2 regions of the Psychrobacillus sp. NPDC096623 genome follow, and region 2 is predicted to be linked to the other one. Evidence: riboswitches for the same ligand, from Rfam matches in the RefSeq annotation. Region 2 holds a riboswitch; the other holds the start of a gene.
What was found. A riboswitch is a leader RNA that binds a small molecule or an ion and turns the genes downstream of it on or off. The one in region 2 is predicted to bind FMN.

Region 1: it holds a riboswitch for FMN, as region 2 does, so the genes downstream of both, ribE (riboflavin synthase) here and ACIQX2_RS07170 (ECF transporter S component) in region 2, are expected to answer to the same signal.

What each region holds. Positions count from the first base shown of each region.
Region 1 is NZ_JBIWER010000001.1:51,504-59,712, reverse strand. Features, by position in the region: gene ACIQX2_RS00335 (protein adenylyltransferase SelO) at 1-1,173, shown strand, start outside; gene ACIQX2_RS00330 (YitT family protein) at 1,330-2,190, shown strand; gene ACIQX2_RS00325 (hypothetical protein) at 2,245-2,469, opposite strand; FMN riboswitch at 2,625-2,756, shown strand; FMN riboswitch at 2,869-3,001, shown strand; FMN riboswitch at 3,114-3,245, shown strand; gene ribE (riboflavin synthase) at 3,350-3,985, shown strand; partial or broken gene ribB (3,4-dihydroxy-2-butanone-4-phosphate synthase) at 3,998-4,585, shown strand; gene ribH (6,7-dimethyl-8-ribityllumazine synthase) at 4,622-5,086, shown strand; gene ACIQX2_RS00305 (DUF3889 domain-containing protein) at 5,133-5,459, opposite strand; gene ACIQX2_RS00300 (SDR family NAD(P)-dependent oxidoreductase) at 5,647-6,432, shown strand; gene hpaB (4-hydroxyphenylacetate 3-monooxygenase, oxygenase component) at 6,627-8,048, shown strand.
Region 2 is NZ_JBIWER010000002.1:490,412-498,620, forward strand. Features, by position in the region: gene ACIQX2_RS07155 (ATP-binding protein) at 1-559, shown strand, start outside; gene sigX (RNA polymerase sigma factor SigX) at 605-1,141, shown strand; gene ACIQX2_RS07165 (hypothetical protein) at 1,134-2,381, shown strand; FMN riboswitch at 2,792-2,925, shown strand; gene ACIQX2_RS07170 (ECF transporter S component) at 3,082-3,675, shown strand; gene ACIQX2_RS07175 (ferredoxin) at 4,453-4,701, opposite strand; gene ACIQX2_RS07180 (YpbB family protein) at 4,812-5,846, shown strand; gene ACIQX2_RS07185 (RecQ family ATP-dependent DNA helicase) at 5,839-7,254, shown strand; gene ACIQX2_RS07190 (LysM peptidoglycan-binding domain-containing protein) at 7,335-7,946, shown strand; gene ACIQX2_RS07195 (CBS domain-containing protein) at 8,016-8,209, shown strand, end outside.

The DNA.
Region 1 (8,209 bases), on a different contig from region 2:
GGTGAACATATAAGCCCTTCAGGAGAATTGTTTGATGTACAGCTTAAGGGCTCTGGGAGAACACCTTATTCGCGAGGAGGGGATGGCCGAGCTGGGCTTGGACCAATGCTACGGGAGTATATTATTAGTGAAGCGATGCATGGTCTTGGTATACCAACAACACGTAGTCTTGCTGTAGTTACTACTGGAGAGGATATTATGAGGGAAATGGTCCAACCAGGTGCTGTAATGGCTCGTATTGCTGCCAGTCACTTACGTGTAGGAACATTCCAATTCGCCGCAAAATGGGGAACTCCTAAGGATCTTAAAGCATTAGCGGATTATGCTATAGAAAGACATTATCCAATATTAATGGATAAAGAAAATCGTTATCTTTTATTCCTTCAAGAAGTGATTGAGCGTCAGGCCGCTTTAATAGCCAAATGGCAACTGGTTGGTTTCATTCACGGTGTGATGAACACTGATAATATGACAATCAGTGGCGAAACAATCGATTATGGCCCCTGTGCATTTATGGATACGTATAACCGCAAGACGGTATTTAGCTCAATCGATATTCAAGCTCGTTATGCCTATGAAAATCAACCGAATATTGGTGCTTGGAATTTAGCCCGTTTAGCGGAAAGTTTATTGTCGCTTATACATGAAGACCAAGAACAAGCAGTCGAACTAGCTCAAAAAGCGATGACAGCATATCCAGAAAAGTATGAAGAATATTGGCTTGCAGGAATGGGAAATAAATTAGGGATTTTTAATATAGAACATGAGGATATTTCGTTAATTGATACGTTGCTTCAACTTATGGAGAAATACGGAGCAGATTATACGAATACATTTCGTCTTCTAACACTTGGAAAAATAGATGAATCTGATTTGTTCGGAAAAAAAGACTTTGACCTGTGGCATGAAAAATGGCAACAGAGACTTGATGAACAGGATGTGTCTAAAGATTTCATCCAACAGTTGATGCAAAAAAGTAATCCAGTGGTCATTCCGCGAAATCACCGGGTAGAAGAAGCACTTGAAGCAGCAATCGAAAGAGAAGATTATAGTATATTAGAAAATCTTCTCCAAGTAATTACGAGCCCTTACGATTATAGTTCCGATTATATAGATTATACTAACCTGCCCTCAGATACCTCAGGACCGTATAAAACATTTTGTGGAACCTAATAAAATATACGCAGAAAGCCAGTAAATATATTAAACTGACTGGCTTTTCTTCTATAAAATTCATATTCAAACTTTTACGGAGGGTAGTTTTTCTATAAAGTTATATTATAGTGTACAAATTTTGTTAGTCTTTTACATAAAGGAGTTTTCGAATTCATGCAAACGAACAAAGTAGCGGATACAATTCGTCGAATAATTATGATTGTCATAGGTGCAGCAATTGCAGGTTATGCACTAGAAGCTGTTTTAATACCTAACTCTGTAATTGATGGAGGAGTTACAGGTATTAGTATCATGGGTACATACTTGTTTGGTATTCCACTAGGAGTATTATTATTTGTATTAAATATCCCTTTTGTTTATATAGGTTATAAACAAGTGGGAAAAACCTTCGCTCTAATGAGTATTATCGGGATAACAGCATTATCTGTTTCAACGGTTTTAATGCACCAAATTGAACCGATTTTAAGCGCTAAAGATCCATTATTAGTAGTAATTTCTGGTGGTGTTATGTTAGGCGTTGGTATTGGGGTTGTCCTTCGTAACGGTGGTGCACTTGATGGAGCTGAAGTACTCGCAGTCCTTGTTTCCCGAAAAGTCCCATTCTCTGTAGGAGATATTATTTTATTAATTAACGCATTTATTTTTATAGGTGCAGGGTTTATTTATGGATTAGAAAGTGCTTTATATTCAGCCACAACTTATTACATAGCTAAAATTGCTATTGATGTTATACAAGTCGGACTGGAAAGCTCGAAATCCGTTCGTATTGTTAGTAAACATTCGTTGGAGATTGGTTCTGCGATTCAGGATCGTTTAGGACGTGGAGTTACCTTTTCCAGTGGTAGAGGTGGTTTTTCACATGAAAAAATAGATATTGCCACATGTGTAATAACTCGTATGGAAGAGAACAAAGTAATAACAATTATTAAGGAATTGGACCCTAGTGCTTTTGTTGTGATTACAGATGTAGCAGAAGTGAGGGGCGGTAGCTTCAAGAAAAGAGATATTCACTAATACACAATACCCGTTGAATGAATCAAGCAATCATTCAACGGGTTTCTATAATTTTTATTTTCTTTTTTTCTTCCCAAGATCTTTTATGGAAATTTTAGTTTTGTCTATTACTTTTTCAAACTCAACCTGCACATGAATTCCATCTTTTTCTGTCTCATGAACACTAACTACCTTGCCTTTTCGACCTTTGATTTTTAGATCGCTATCTACCGCAGGGATATCTCTTAATACTTGAGTTAAAACGATTATATTTTTCTCCATAAAATGAACTGCGAACATTTTCATTTCCCCTTACTCAATAATTTAGAATCTATATATTTTATGATTGTTTGACAGATATAGAACTTCAATAAGTTATAAGGAGTCTTTAGAATAAAAGTCAAATTTCCTTGCAATTAAACTCAAGTGTTGTTATCCTAAAATCAATTAAATAAATTATCCTTCGGGGTCGGGTGAAAATCCCAATCGACAGTAAGAGAGAAATCTCAAAGCCTGTGAGCCGTAAAACGCATGATTTGGTGTAAATCCAAAGCCGACAGTTACAGTCTGGATGGGAGAAGGATTAGGTGCCTATTGTAGAGATTTTTAGTTATGCTAAAAATTGAAACGAAATGGCTTATTAAAGTATGACTTCTCTCGCATCCGATACATTTTGGATGCGTTTTTCTAATTGAATAATTTATCCTTCGGGGTCGGGTGAAAGTCCCAATCGACAGTAAGAGAGAAAATCTCAAAGCCTGTGAGCTGTAAAACGCATGATTTGGTGTAAATCCAAAGCCGACAGTTATAGTCTGGATGGGAGAAGGATTAGGTGCCTATAGTAGAGGTTTTTTAGTTATGCTAAAAAACGAAACGTAGGGGCTTATTAAAGTATGACTTCTCTCGCATCCGATACATTTTGGATGCGTTTTTTAATTGAATAATTTATCCTTCGGGGTCGGGTGAAAGTCCCAATCGACAGTAAGAGAGAAATCTCAGAGCCTGTGAGCGGTAAAACGCATGATTTGGTGTAAATCCAAAGCCGACAGTTACAGTCTGGATGGGAGAAGGAGTAGGACAATGCTTTTTGAGAAATATGGCTAAAAGCTTATTTGAATCTACCTAATTTTCCTCCGACACCTATGTGTACGGAGTTTTTTGTTTGAAGGAGGAGGATAAAATGTTTACAGGAATAGTTGAAGAAAAAGGCACAATAAAGAGCGTTCAAAAAAGTGCCAATAGTATGCAACTTGTTATCCGTGCCGAAAGAATTTTAGAAGATATAAAATTGGGTGATAGCATTTCGGTGAATGGAGTTTGTTTAACAGTAATTGCGTTTTCACAATCCGAGTTTACTGTAGATGTTATGCCAGAAACGTTTCAAGCGACTACTACAAAATTGTTAAACAGTGGTTCAGCAGTAAATCTAGAAAGGGCAATGGCTGCAAACGGACGATTCGGTGGACATTTCGTTTCAGGACATGTTGACGGTGTCGGTACAATTTTGAAGAAGCGTCCTACCGCAAATGCAGTTTATATTGATATTACAATACCCGAAGATGTTAGTAATTATTGTATTCCGAAAGGATCTATTACGATTGATGGCACAAGTTTAACGATATTTGAAATATCGAAGTCTTTAGTTACTGTTTCACTGATTCCCCATACAAATCAAGAAACAGTTTTAGGTCAAAAAAAAGAACGTGAACTAGTCAATTTAGAATGTGACATGCTAGGGAAGTATGTGCATCAGTATGCTACGAATAAAAAAGAATCGTCTATTACAAGAGACTTTTTAACACAGAATGGTTTTTAAGGAGATGAGAATATGCTAAATACAATTGAGGAAGCAATTTCTGATTTAAAACAAGGAAAGCTAATTATTTTGGTAGATGATGAAAATCGCGAAAACGAAGGGGATTTTCTTTGCCTAGCAGAATTTGCAACACCTGAAAATATTAACTTTATGGCTAAGTATGGTCGAGGGTTGATTTGTATGCCGATTCATGAGGAAATCGCAGAGGAGCTACAGTTACATCCAATGGTTTCTCATAATACGGATGTTCATCAAACTGCATTCACTGTGTCTATAGATCATGAGAAAACATCTACAGGTATTAGTGCATTTGATCGTTCAGAAACAATGCTGCAAGTTATTAACCCTCAAGCAAATGCGCTTCAATTTAAGCGACCTGGACATGTCTTTCCTCTGATTGCAAAGCCTGGTGGTGTATTAGAAAGACGTGGTCATACAGAAGCAACTGTTGATTTTGGAATACTTTGTGGGTCGGCAAAAGCTGGTGTAATTTGTGAAATTATGAAAGACGATGGATCAATGGCACGGTTACCCGATTTAATGGAATTTGCAAAGCAATTCCAATTGAAAATTGTAACGATAGAAGAATTATCAATTTATTTACAAAATATTAAAGCTAGCTAAGGAGAGAACAAAATGGTAAAAACAATAGAGGCAAACTTAATCGGTACAGAATTGAAAATAGGAATTGTCGTAGGTCGTTTTAATGATTTCATCAATGCAAAATTAGTAGATGGTGCAATTGATGGATTAAAACGTCATGGAATAGCGGATGATAACATTGAAGTAGCTTGGGTTCCAGGTGTATTTGAAGTTCCATTTATTGCAAAAAAAATGGCTGAATCACAAAAGTACGACGCTGTTATTGGGCTAGGGACAGTAATCCGAGGAGCTACTACTCACTATGATTATGTATGTAATGAAGCGGCAAAAGGAATTGCGCAAGTAGGTTTACAAACTGGAGTACCTGTTATTTTCGGTATTGTTACAACAGAATCTATTGAACAAGCCATTGAACGAGCAGGTACAAAAGCTGGAAACAAAGGATACGATGCAGCAATATCGGCAATCGAAATGGCAAATCTTTTGAAAATAATGTAACAAATGAGTGATTCTTTGATAGAAAGCCGATGTCTAGCAAGATTAGTCATTGGCTTTCTTCAATTTGAATATGGATCACCTCATGCGTTTCAGTATTAAATTCTATTTTAACAGAGACACCAAATTCTTTCATATCATCTTTTAACCAAAGCCTAAATTTCTCTATTGTATTATTTTCTCTAGATTCGCTTCCTTCGTGAAGATAGTCAATAACTCTCGCATTAGGATATTTGGATTGTGTTTCTTTTATAGCAAGCTGTCCCCATTTAGCATATGCTGGTATTTCTTGTTGTGCAGGAGCAACTATTGGTATATGTGTTGCGAAAGATAGAGTAGGAGTAATAATACCAAGTGCAATAACTATTTTCTTCAAACTTAATCTCATCTCCTTTACATTAGAGTGTGTCATTCGCTGGAAATCATTCTACCTGTTTTTAAATAAGAAGTAATTATAAATCTAGTATATCCGCTGTATTTGTATGAGCAATAATTCTGACAAATAATAAAGTTGTAATATAATAAAAGATGGATAAGATTACTGAATTAGAGGGGGCAACATAATGGAATTGGGAATATCAGGAAAAGTGGCAATAGTTACTGGTTCAAGTAAAGGGATAGGTTTACAAACAGCATTACAATTAGTTAAAGAGGGTGCGAAAGTAGTTCTTTGCGCTCGTGGTGAAGAAGACTTAAAGGAGGCTGCAGCATTTATTAAAACTGAAACAGGAGCAGAAGTATTAGTTGTGCCTGGTGATATTACTAAAGAGGAAGCGTGTCAACAAATCGTTCAGAAAACAGTAGATCATTATGGGCATGTTGACATTTTAGTTAATAACGCTGGCACTTCGTCTGCGAATCATTTTGAATCTGTTGATACAGATTTATGGCAAACGGATTTAGACTTGAAATTATTTGGAGCGATACATACTTCAAAAGCTGCAATTCCTTATATGAGAAAAGTTGGCGGTGGAGCCATCGTTAACGTAACGGCGGTTTTGGGAAAAACACCTCCTGCTAATTCTTTACCAACGACGGTTAGTCGAGCAGCTGGAATGGCATTGACGAAAGCGATGAGTAAAGATTTAGGAAAAGATAATATACGTGTGAATACAGTATGTATTGGACTCATCAGAAGTAATCAAATCGAATCAATGTGGAAAAAGGATGCCCGAGAACTTACTTGGGAAGAATATTCTAGAAATGTAGTAGGTCCTTCGATTCCACTAAATAGAATTGGTGAAACAGCTGAAGCAGCAAATGTCATTACTTTTTTAGTATCCGATGCAGCGTCATATGTAACTGGAACATCCATTAATATTGATGGTGGTTCTGGTGGAACACTTTAAATAAAATTCGTAACTTAAACTGATCATTTTTTAATATTAACATGTCAGGAAATGTTATCTACAATCAGCCTCCTAAATTATATTTGGAGGCTGGTTTTTTTCGTTCTACCAACTTTCTGAATTTGTCACAACTCCACTTAAATAGCAATAATATAATGCTAAGAACAGTCAGATGCACTAGGAGTGATCAGAATATGCCGGCTATAACGGGGAGACAATATATAAAACGAATTGACCAACTGAAAACGGACGTTTGGATTGACGGTAAGCCAGTTACAGGAAATATCTCGGAGCATCCTGCGTTTAAAGGAATAATAAATAGTCAGGCAGCCCTGTACGATCTTCAACAACATAAAGCCCTAACATATCAATCACCAACTACAAAAGAGCAGGTAGGCCTGTCGTACTTACAGCCAAAGACAAAAGAGGATTTAGTTTTGAGACGTGGAATGGTACAGCACTGGGCTAAACTGAACAATGGGCTATTGGGAAGAAGTCCAGATTATATGAACACCGTCTTAATGGCTCTAGCTTCATCCATCCATTTTTTGCAGGATCAAAAGAACTGTTTTCCAGATAATCTACAAACATTTTATGAATATGCAAGAGAAAATGATATCTCCATGACCCATACGTTTATAGAACCACAAGTAAATCGTACATCATTGTATGTTGAACGTTCGAACGAACCGATTTCTGCGAAAATAATAGATAGAAACGATGAAGGAATTATTATAAAAGGTGCCCGACTCCTTGCAACACAGGGTGGAATAACGGATGAACTACTAGTTATCTCCACGGGTGGGAAAGTAGAAGACGAGAATAGTTTCGCATTTTCCATACCTAGTAATACTAAAGGATTAAGGTTTCTTTGTAGGGAATCATTTGTAGGAGGCGATTCTACATTTAACTATCCATTAAGTTCGAAATATGAAGAAATGGATAGTGTTGTAGTGTTTGATAATGTTTTAGTTCCTTGGGAACGCGTATTTTATTATGACAATATTGCTATTTCAAATAATTTTATGAAGTCGAGTTCGTTCCTACCATTTACCCTCCATCAAGTAGCATCTAGGCAGATTGTGAAAACTGAGTTTATATTGGGGATTGTCCAATCCATTATCGAAACCATTAATATAGAGGAATATCAGCATGTTCAAGAAAAGGCATCTGAAATAATAGTGGCTTTGGAGACCATGAAAGCCTTAGTAATAAAATCAGAAGTTGATGCCAAAGTTGATAAAGGTGGATGGATGCAACCAGATCGCGCCACATTACAAATTGCAATGAATGTATTTCCGCGCATCTATCCGAGGTTTACAGAAATCATTCAGCTCCTAGGTGCCAGTGGACTTATGTCTATTCCAACAGAAAATGCTTTTCAATCAGCTGTTAGAAAAGAGTTAAATCACTATTTACAATCCAGTGAAGGCAACGGTGAGGACCGTGTCAAACTGTTCCGATTAGCTTGGGACTTAACGATGAGCCCATTTGGCTCAAGACAAACATTATATGAACGATTTTTCTTTGGTGATCCTGTCAGACTTGCAAGCCAGTTATACTTTTCCTATGACACGGATGAGTTTGTGAAACGAGTAAAAGATATATTGAAATGAGTCCACAGGCCTTTGTATGTGGGCTTTTTGAATAGGAAGGTTGAATGCTTTTTAAAGAAGCAGCGTTCACTCATGTAATAAAACCTATTGGTTATATTTTTTATATGACTTACCTAATTTAACTGAGTGGAATAATATGTACATGATTTAAATATATGCTA
Region 2 (8,209 bases):
TATTATTTATGATGAGTCTAAGCGAATGGGAAGACTAGTAACCGAACTATTAGACTTGGCACGTCTAGAATCAGGCCATCTTAGTATATATAAAGAAAAGGTTGATGTAGTCCCAACTATTGAACGCATTACACAAAAATTTGATCAGGTGGCCAAAGAAAAAAATATTAAATTATCAATGGAGCATAGCTTAACTGAAAATATATCGATGGAACTTGATGAAGACCGAATGGAACAGGTGTTAACCAATTTAATAGATAATGCGCTTAGACATACAAAAGAGAGTGGTTCTGTTACTGTCCAATTAAGTAAGACAGCTACTCAATTAGTTTTAAAAGTAATAGACACCGGATATGGTATACCAAAAGAAGATCTTCCGTATGTTTTCGAACGTTTCTACAAAGCTGATAAGGCGAGAACTAGAGGGAAAAGTGGAACTGGCTTAGGATTAGCAATCGCAAAAAATATTGTAGAAAGACATGATGGTGTCTTAACTGCAGAGAGCGAGCTAGGGGTAGGTACTAACTTTATTATTCATTTACCGCTTAAAGATGTGTAACAAAAATGTACTTGAAACGACTAATTAAAAGAACGGGGGGAGCCTATGAATGACTCCGTTTTCCACCGCTTGTATGATTCGTATCATCAAGACGTTTTTCAGTTTCTCATATATTTAGTGAAAAATAGACAAACTGCGGAAGACTTGGTCCAGGAAGTATATGTACGGGTACTCAGAGCTTATAGCAGCTTTGAAGGAAAAAGTTCAGAAAAGACTTGGTTATTTTCGATTGCCAAAAACATAGCTATTGACCATTTTAGAAAACAAGCCGTTCGAAAGAAGAGGTTATTCGAATCATTTGATTGGGAAAAAATGCAGCTTGCATCTTCAGATATGCTGCCAGAGGATTTAGTACAGCTGAGTGATGAGATGAAAACATTATTAACAGCTTTAGACGATTGTACCGGAGATCAGAAAATGGTCATTATCATGCGCTATTTCCAGGAACTTTCGATTGCAGAAACGGCAGAAATTTTAAATTGGTCTGAAGGGAAAGTGAAGACTACGCAACATCGTGCAATCAAAGCACTTCGCATGCGGTTATCTGATAAGCAAAAGGGGGCAGATGTTCATCATGAGTGAGAAAAAAACAGAAGATCATATACTAGATGAGCTATTAAATAGTATGCCTAAGTTTACAGATAAACGCTCGAAGGATGAAATATACCAACAAGTAAAGTCGGTAATGGAAACTCAAGAGAAATTGGAAAAGAGAAAACATATTGGAGCAGCTGTAAACAAGTGGTTGCCATTTATCATATCTGTAGCTTCCGTATTAATTTTAACAGTTCTGGTTTCTTCTTATATTAATAACAATTCAAATTCTACTGCGGATAAGGCAATTGAGTCTTCAACGGCAGAGGATAAAATGACAACTACGGAAGAATCAGAGGAAGCAGCTTTTCAGGAAGTAGGAGAAGAAAATTCTAACGAAATGACAATGATGACTAAAGACGCGTCAGCTTCTTTAGAAATAGTTCCGTTCGATAGCTCTTTTACATCTGTTTATGACAATGAATTAAACGGGGGGACAGTATTTCATTTCTCTATGCTAGAAAATGCTCTTTCTGTTCCAATCACAATTGTAATCCCTAAGGAACAAATCGACATGGATTTTCCTAACTATACGCCAAATAGCTTGGAGCTGTATGAAAGGTATGCATTTGAGATTGATGAAACTGCACTTGGATTCCAAGAATACCATCCATACAAAGGTAACTTTTTAGCAGAAGGTAAAATGTTAAAGCATTTCTTGCCATTGGATCATGGTTACGATACGGCTCCAGGTACAGCAGCGCCTTATATTTCTTCTATCAATGAAATTTTTACTGATTTTGATTTTTTAGCAAGAGTAAATGAAGATGGATCACCGATTGAATGGGATCAAGTAGGAACTTTGACAGAACCTTTAGCACTTCAAGGTATAGAAATTAAGGCAAATTATTTTGCATATAAGGCTTTTAATGGAGAAACCTATTTAACTCCTAATTTCAATAAAACATTCGATACACTTGAAGCAGCTTTGATGGAAATGAAAAATCCTGAAAATGATATTTATACTTCTGTTATCCCGAATGATGTGAACTTTACAGTACGGGACGATAAAGGTTATGTAGTACACTTCGGTGAACCACTAAACTTGGAATCATTAGAAGCGAGTGAGGCATCTCGATTGATAGAAGGCTTTTCATTAACAGCTGCGAGCTTCAATCATTCCATCAAATTAGAGAACGTCGTACAGGAAAATTGGAAGGGCATCGATTTGACGAAACCACTCCCTATACCAATCGGACCGAATGGTTTTAATATGAAAGCTAATTAAATATCGAAAAAACCAAGCTTACGGATTTGAGCTTGGTTTTTTTGTGCTTTAGGAACTATAAAATCTTTGATATGAGGATAACTTCTACAAGTGATTCTCGGTCCAGACTCCAGCATCTAGCCCCACCGGGGTCGCTTCAGACTTGCGAATAAAGGCACATAGCGCTATTATTGCAATTCTTCAGCGCTTTTCGGTGCTAACCTAGGCGCTTGCTTTAGTAACGAGATAGCCCCAAAACGCCATGTGTAGCTTTTAAATTGGGAGGATAGCCCATCACCACTACAAAGTAGCCCATAAATATAAGTTCATAGCCCATAACCTATTTGCAAACAGTTCTATTGCATATATTGTAATTGTTTGATAAGATATTATTAATTCAAGATAATATCTTGAAGGACAACAAAATATTGATTCATCTTCGGGGCAGGGTGTAATTCCCGACCGGCGGTATTAGAAATTTTATTTCTTCAGCCCGCGAACCTTAACAGGTTGATTTGGTTAAATTCCAAAGCCGACAGTATAGTCTGGATGGGAGAAGGTGAAGGTGCAGTCGTTTTTCGTATGCTTATATACGGATACGCTTATTTAAGTGTACCTTGTTTCTCCCTTGAACTTTTGTTTGTTCAAGGGATTTTTTAAGTATACAAACGGTCTGAACCTTTCTTCTTGTGGAGTGAATCGCAAAAGGAGAGAGGATTTTATGTTAAAAGGCAAAACGCGAATGCTTATTGCAGTCGCAATGCTAAGTAGTATTTCTTTTGTTTTAATGCTACTTGCTTTTCCATTACCGGCATTACCGGCTTATTTAAAGGTGGACTTTAGTGACATACCAGCACTAATTGCTGCAATCACGATGGGACCAGTGGCAGGAATTTTAGTCGCACTTTTAAAAAATGTTCTAGATTGGTTATTTGCAGGAAGCCCGACTGGTGTACCAGTAGGTCATATGGCTAACTTTGTAACTAGCATCTTATTTTTAACACCTGTGTATTTGATTTATCGTAAGGTTACTACATCAAGAGGAATAATGGTAGGACTGGGAGCAGGAACGGTTTCGATGGCGATTGGTATGAGTCTATTAAATTACTATGTATTTTTACCAATGTACTCTTACTTCTTAAACTTCCCTATGGAAACAGGTTCAGCATTGTTCAATACGATCATTTTTGGTATTTTACCGTTTAACTTGATCAAAGGTATATTAGTAACAATAGTGATGATTGTATTATTTAAACGAATGAAACCATTGCTTGATAAAGTAACTAATTCATATATGAAACCTAATACAAATTAACAAAAGGTTGTTTCTCCATTTGGAGGAACAATTTTTTTTATATATAATCATTAAATAATACTAATGATTTTCGTTGCAGGTGGCGAAAAAAGGCTTAGAACGCCACCTCGTGTGCCAACGCCTTTGTGACCAACATCCTGTTGGCCTCCGTGGGGTGAGCTATGATCTATCACCGTCGCTTGGGTGTCGATGCTGTCTCACTCATCCCACTGGAGTCGCCCCTTTCACTACAATCAACGAAGTGAGTGATATTTCCAAATTAGATTGGGCACAGCATATCGCTTAGATGATAAGATTGGTCATTTTTTAGAGAGTGATAAAATTATTTGTAATCGCTTTTGAATTAGAAATACTATTATCCAATGAAAAATGTAGAAAGTAGATTTCCTTACCTACTAGTGGAAATAAAGAGAAATAGTAATTGGTTACTATATAAAGAAGCGAAATAGCGAACGAAATTGCATCTTCGTGAGCTTGCTCTATCAATAGGAGTGTATTTTATCCCTAGTTTGCAAAAAACGTACTTCCCTTTTTCTAAGAGTTGAAAGAGGGCGACGGATAGACAAATGCCATAAGGTTACCGAAAAAATGGGATGTTGGTTGTGACATTAGTCAGGATCAGCACCCCTAAAAATTAGTCGGTTATAATATAGCAACAAGTCTGTCTAAATCTAACCGAAAACGATAGAAACATATTTTGACATAAAGAACTCTTGAACTTTTCTTACCAAATAAAAAATGGTGATCATGACAAAGTCACAACCACCATTTTAAATACTATTCGAATTTCAATGCATCGCCTTCGAAAGACTCTTCTGCAACTTTAATAGAATCAGTTGGGCAGCCTTCGAATGCATCTTCCATGTCTTCCATTAGTTCTTCTGGAACTTCTGTTGTACCCATGTTATCATCTAAAATAACGAAGGCAATACCTTCATCATCATAATCATAAATATCTGGGGCAGCGGCTCCACAAGCTCCGCATGCTATACATGTATCTTTATCTACAATTGTATATTTTGCCATTATTATATTCTCTCCTTTATCACTACTAAAACGAATATGCTATCGTATTCATTCTAAAGATGTTTTCCATACATTTCAACCAAAATACTTCAGAAAAGAGAGGTATTCCTATGCATTTTCATCAAATATTACTATTTATTATACATAAAATTAGCGGACAGCGATCTGAGAATGCACCATTCTATTTATTAAAGGGCAAAAAATCAGGTCAAACCATTCAAGATGTGACATATTTCCAACTTCATGCTTTTTTCTCTATTCTCCCCCAATTATCGAAGGTGGATTATGATGCAGCGATCACTGAATTGTATAAAGGAAATTTTATCGAGTTAAAAGAATCGACTGTACATATTACCGATAAAGGTATGAACGCAATAACGCAACAAAAGAAGGTCCTGCTCAACGGGTGGCAATATCGAGGGAAGGAACATGTATTTTGGAAAAGGTTAGATTTGGCTGTCCAAACATTATCACAGTTCCATGCAAATAATAAGAAATTTGTACCAAACCAAAAGGATATTGCCACGCAGCAGTTTGTTAAAGACTATTTAATCGAGCATAATTTTCGTCAATTCAATTTGAGTAACGAGATGAAGCGAGAATTACATCTACTACTTGAAAATCACTCGTTAAATGATTTACATAGAACATTATTTGTTTATCGACTAAGCGGCTTTAATACAATAGGTTTAACTTGGGAGCAGCTAGCCCGCTATCATCAGTTGTCTGAATTGGACGCAAAAATATTTTTTTTAGAGTGCTTACACACTATGTTAGACAATATTTCAAGGGAAACTAGTCCTCTTTTATTTTCTTTGGCTAAAAATATACGTATCGAAACTCCTTTAACAGACTCTGCTTTCAGAACGAATAGCCTATTTGAAAAAGGATATTCTTTGGAACAAATTGCGAATTTAAGAAAGTTGAAGATTAATACGATAGAAGATCATGTTATTGAAATAGTTTCAACGAATAAAAACTTTCCTATTTCTACTTTTATCACGAAAGAGCAAGTCGGCGAAATACTCCATTTATCAAGCGAACTGCAAACTAAAAAGCTCACAGAAATAAAAAACAGGTTACCGGAAGTTAGTTACTTTCAAGTTCGTTTAGCCTTAACGAGGAGTGAACAACTGAATGAATAAATTAAATGAAATTCTCCAGAAAAGATTCGGCCACGTAAGATTCCGAGAGGGTCAAAAAGAAATAATTGAACAAATAATAAATGGAAAAGATGTGATTGCCATTCTTCCAACTGGAATGGGAAAATCGCTTCTCTATCAGCTGCCAGCTTATCTGAAAGAAGGAACGGTGATTATCGTTTCACCACTTTTATCACTTATGCAGGATCAAGTGGAGCAACTGAAAATATTAGGGGAAAAAAGAGTTGTGGCGATTAATTCATTTTTACCATTCCAGGAAAGAGAAATGGCTATTCGTCAGCTAGGTGACTATAAATTCATTTTTACTTCACCAGAAATGCTGCAAAATGAACACTTTAACCGAGCACTAAAAAAAATTTCTATCGCTTATGTTGTGGCAGATGAAGCTCATTGTATTTCCCAATGGGGTTTTGATTTTCGACCTGATTATTTAAGAATATCCAATTGGTTGCAGTCACTAAATAATGTGAATGTCGTTGCTTTAACAGCAACTGCTACAAAAGATGTTGTGGAGGATATTAAAGAAACGTTACGGATGAATACTCCTTTTGAATACATACACTCACTGGATCGCCCTGCCATTGCATATGAAGTGGTGGAAGTAGAAAACCAACAAGAAAAATTGAGTTGGATTATGGGCAGAGTCACCTCGACAGAAGGTCCTGGGATAATTTATACACAATCACGTAAAAAGACCGAATTGTATGCTGCAATTCTACGAGAAAAAGGGGTTTCTGTTGCGTATTATCATGCAAAAATGGAGCAAAGTGACCGTATACTGATCCAACAACAATTTCAACAAGGACAATTAGAGTGGATTTGTGCAACTAATGCTTTTGGAATGGGTATTCACAAAGATAATATCCGACAAATTATTCATGATCATATCCCTACTTCTGTCGCAGGCTATATGCAGGAGGTGGGGAGGGCCGCAAGAGATGGCGGCCAAGCTATTGCTTCTCTTTTATATACTTCTACAGATGTTGAACAAACCTTTTACGTAGCCATGCAGGACTTCCCAGAAGAACAAGACATTCAAATTGCTTTTAAGTCTGAGTATGCTGAAGTCGAGCAGTCAGAGACAACAATTCGTATTCTAAAGTACTGGAAAGAGCAGTTAAATGAACATGAAACCATCCAATTATTTAAACAGATAAAGCAAAAAAAGTGGCAGGATATACAAAATTTTTATGCTATGATTCAAAATGATATTTGTTTACGTCAACAGCTACTACATTATTTTGACCAACCATTATTAGAAAAACCTATACATTGTTGCTCCAAATGTAAATTGGACGTTCCAAGCACTTTGGGAAAGAGAACGGAAAACAGAAATGATCAGGTTGAGATGAATTGGAAAAAAAGACTTCATACTCTACTTCCATTATAATGCATTTGTTAAGTTTACTTTTTCTACAAAATTCGTCATAATAGAAGTAGATAAGAAGGTAGAAATGGAGTAGGAATAAAATGAACCAAGATGATTATCAAAAAAAAATCGACGAACATCGACAATCCATTGGACAAGATGATGATACTAATGAAACAAGAAGAAGACGAAGTGCCAATATGAAACCAAAGAAAAAATCTAGAAACCTATTGATCCCAACTGTCTTTTGTATTTTCATATTAATACCAGTGAGTATATTTATATATGTACAGTTTTTTTATGCAGCTGATCCAAATAAAGCAGAAGTTGTAAAAAATGATACGATACATGTGGAAACACAAACGATCAATAATGGCACAAAAAAAGACGAAACTACGGAGGAAAAAGTAGAAACTCCAGTAGTAACTACTCCTGAAGAAACGGAGCAGTCAGTCGAAGAGCCAAAAGAAGAAGTTAAAGAAGAACCAAAAGTGGAAGTGACAGAACAACCAAAACAAGAACCAGCTAACGTCGAGAAAACTGAACCAACAGAAACTTCAAGCTCTAAATCGCATATAGTGAAGGAAAATGAAACACTGTATCGTATAGCTGTAAATTATTATAATGACCCTTCTGCAGTCGAAAAAATAAAATCTGCAAATGGCCTTACATCAAATGAAATTTCCGTTGGACAAAAACTAGTACTACCATAAACGTAAGAAGGATATTTTTTTAAAATGTTGAATATATAAAGTATATCCTAAGTTGGAAGAGGTGCTAATATGTTTGTAAAAAGTGTGATGATACCAAAAGAAAAATGCATAACAGTTCAAGTGGATGCTATGGTTTCTGCGGCTTTGCGTGTTTTAGAAGAAAAAGAAATGGATGCTTTACCGATATTAGATAATGGGAAATATGTTGGTATGTTCAACAAATACCTATTGTATAAAGCTTTTTTCTATAGCTCTCTTGACAA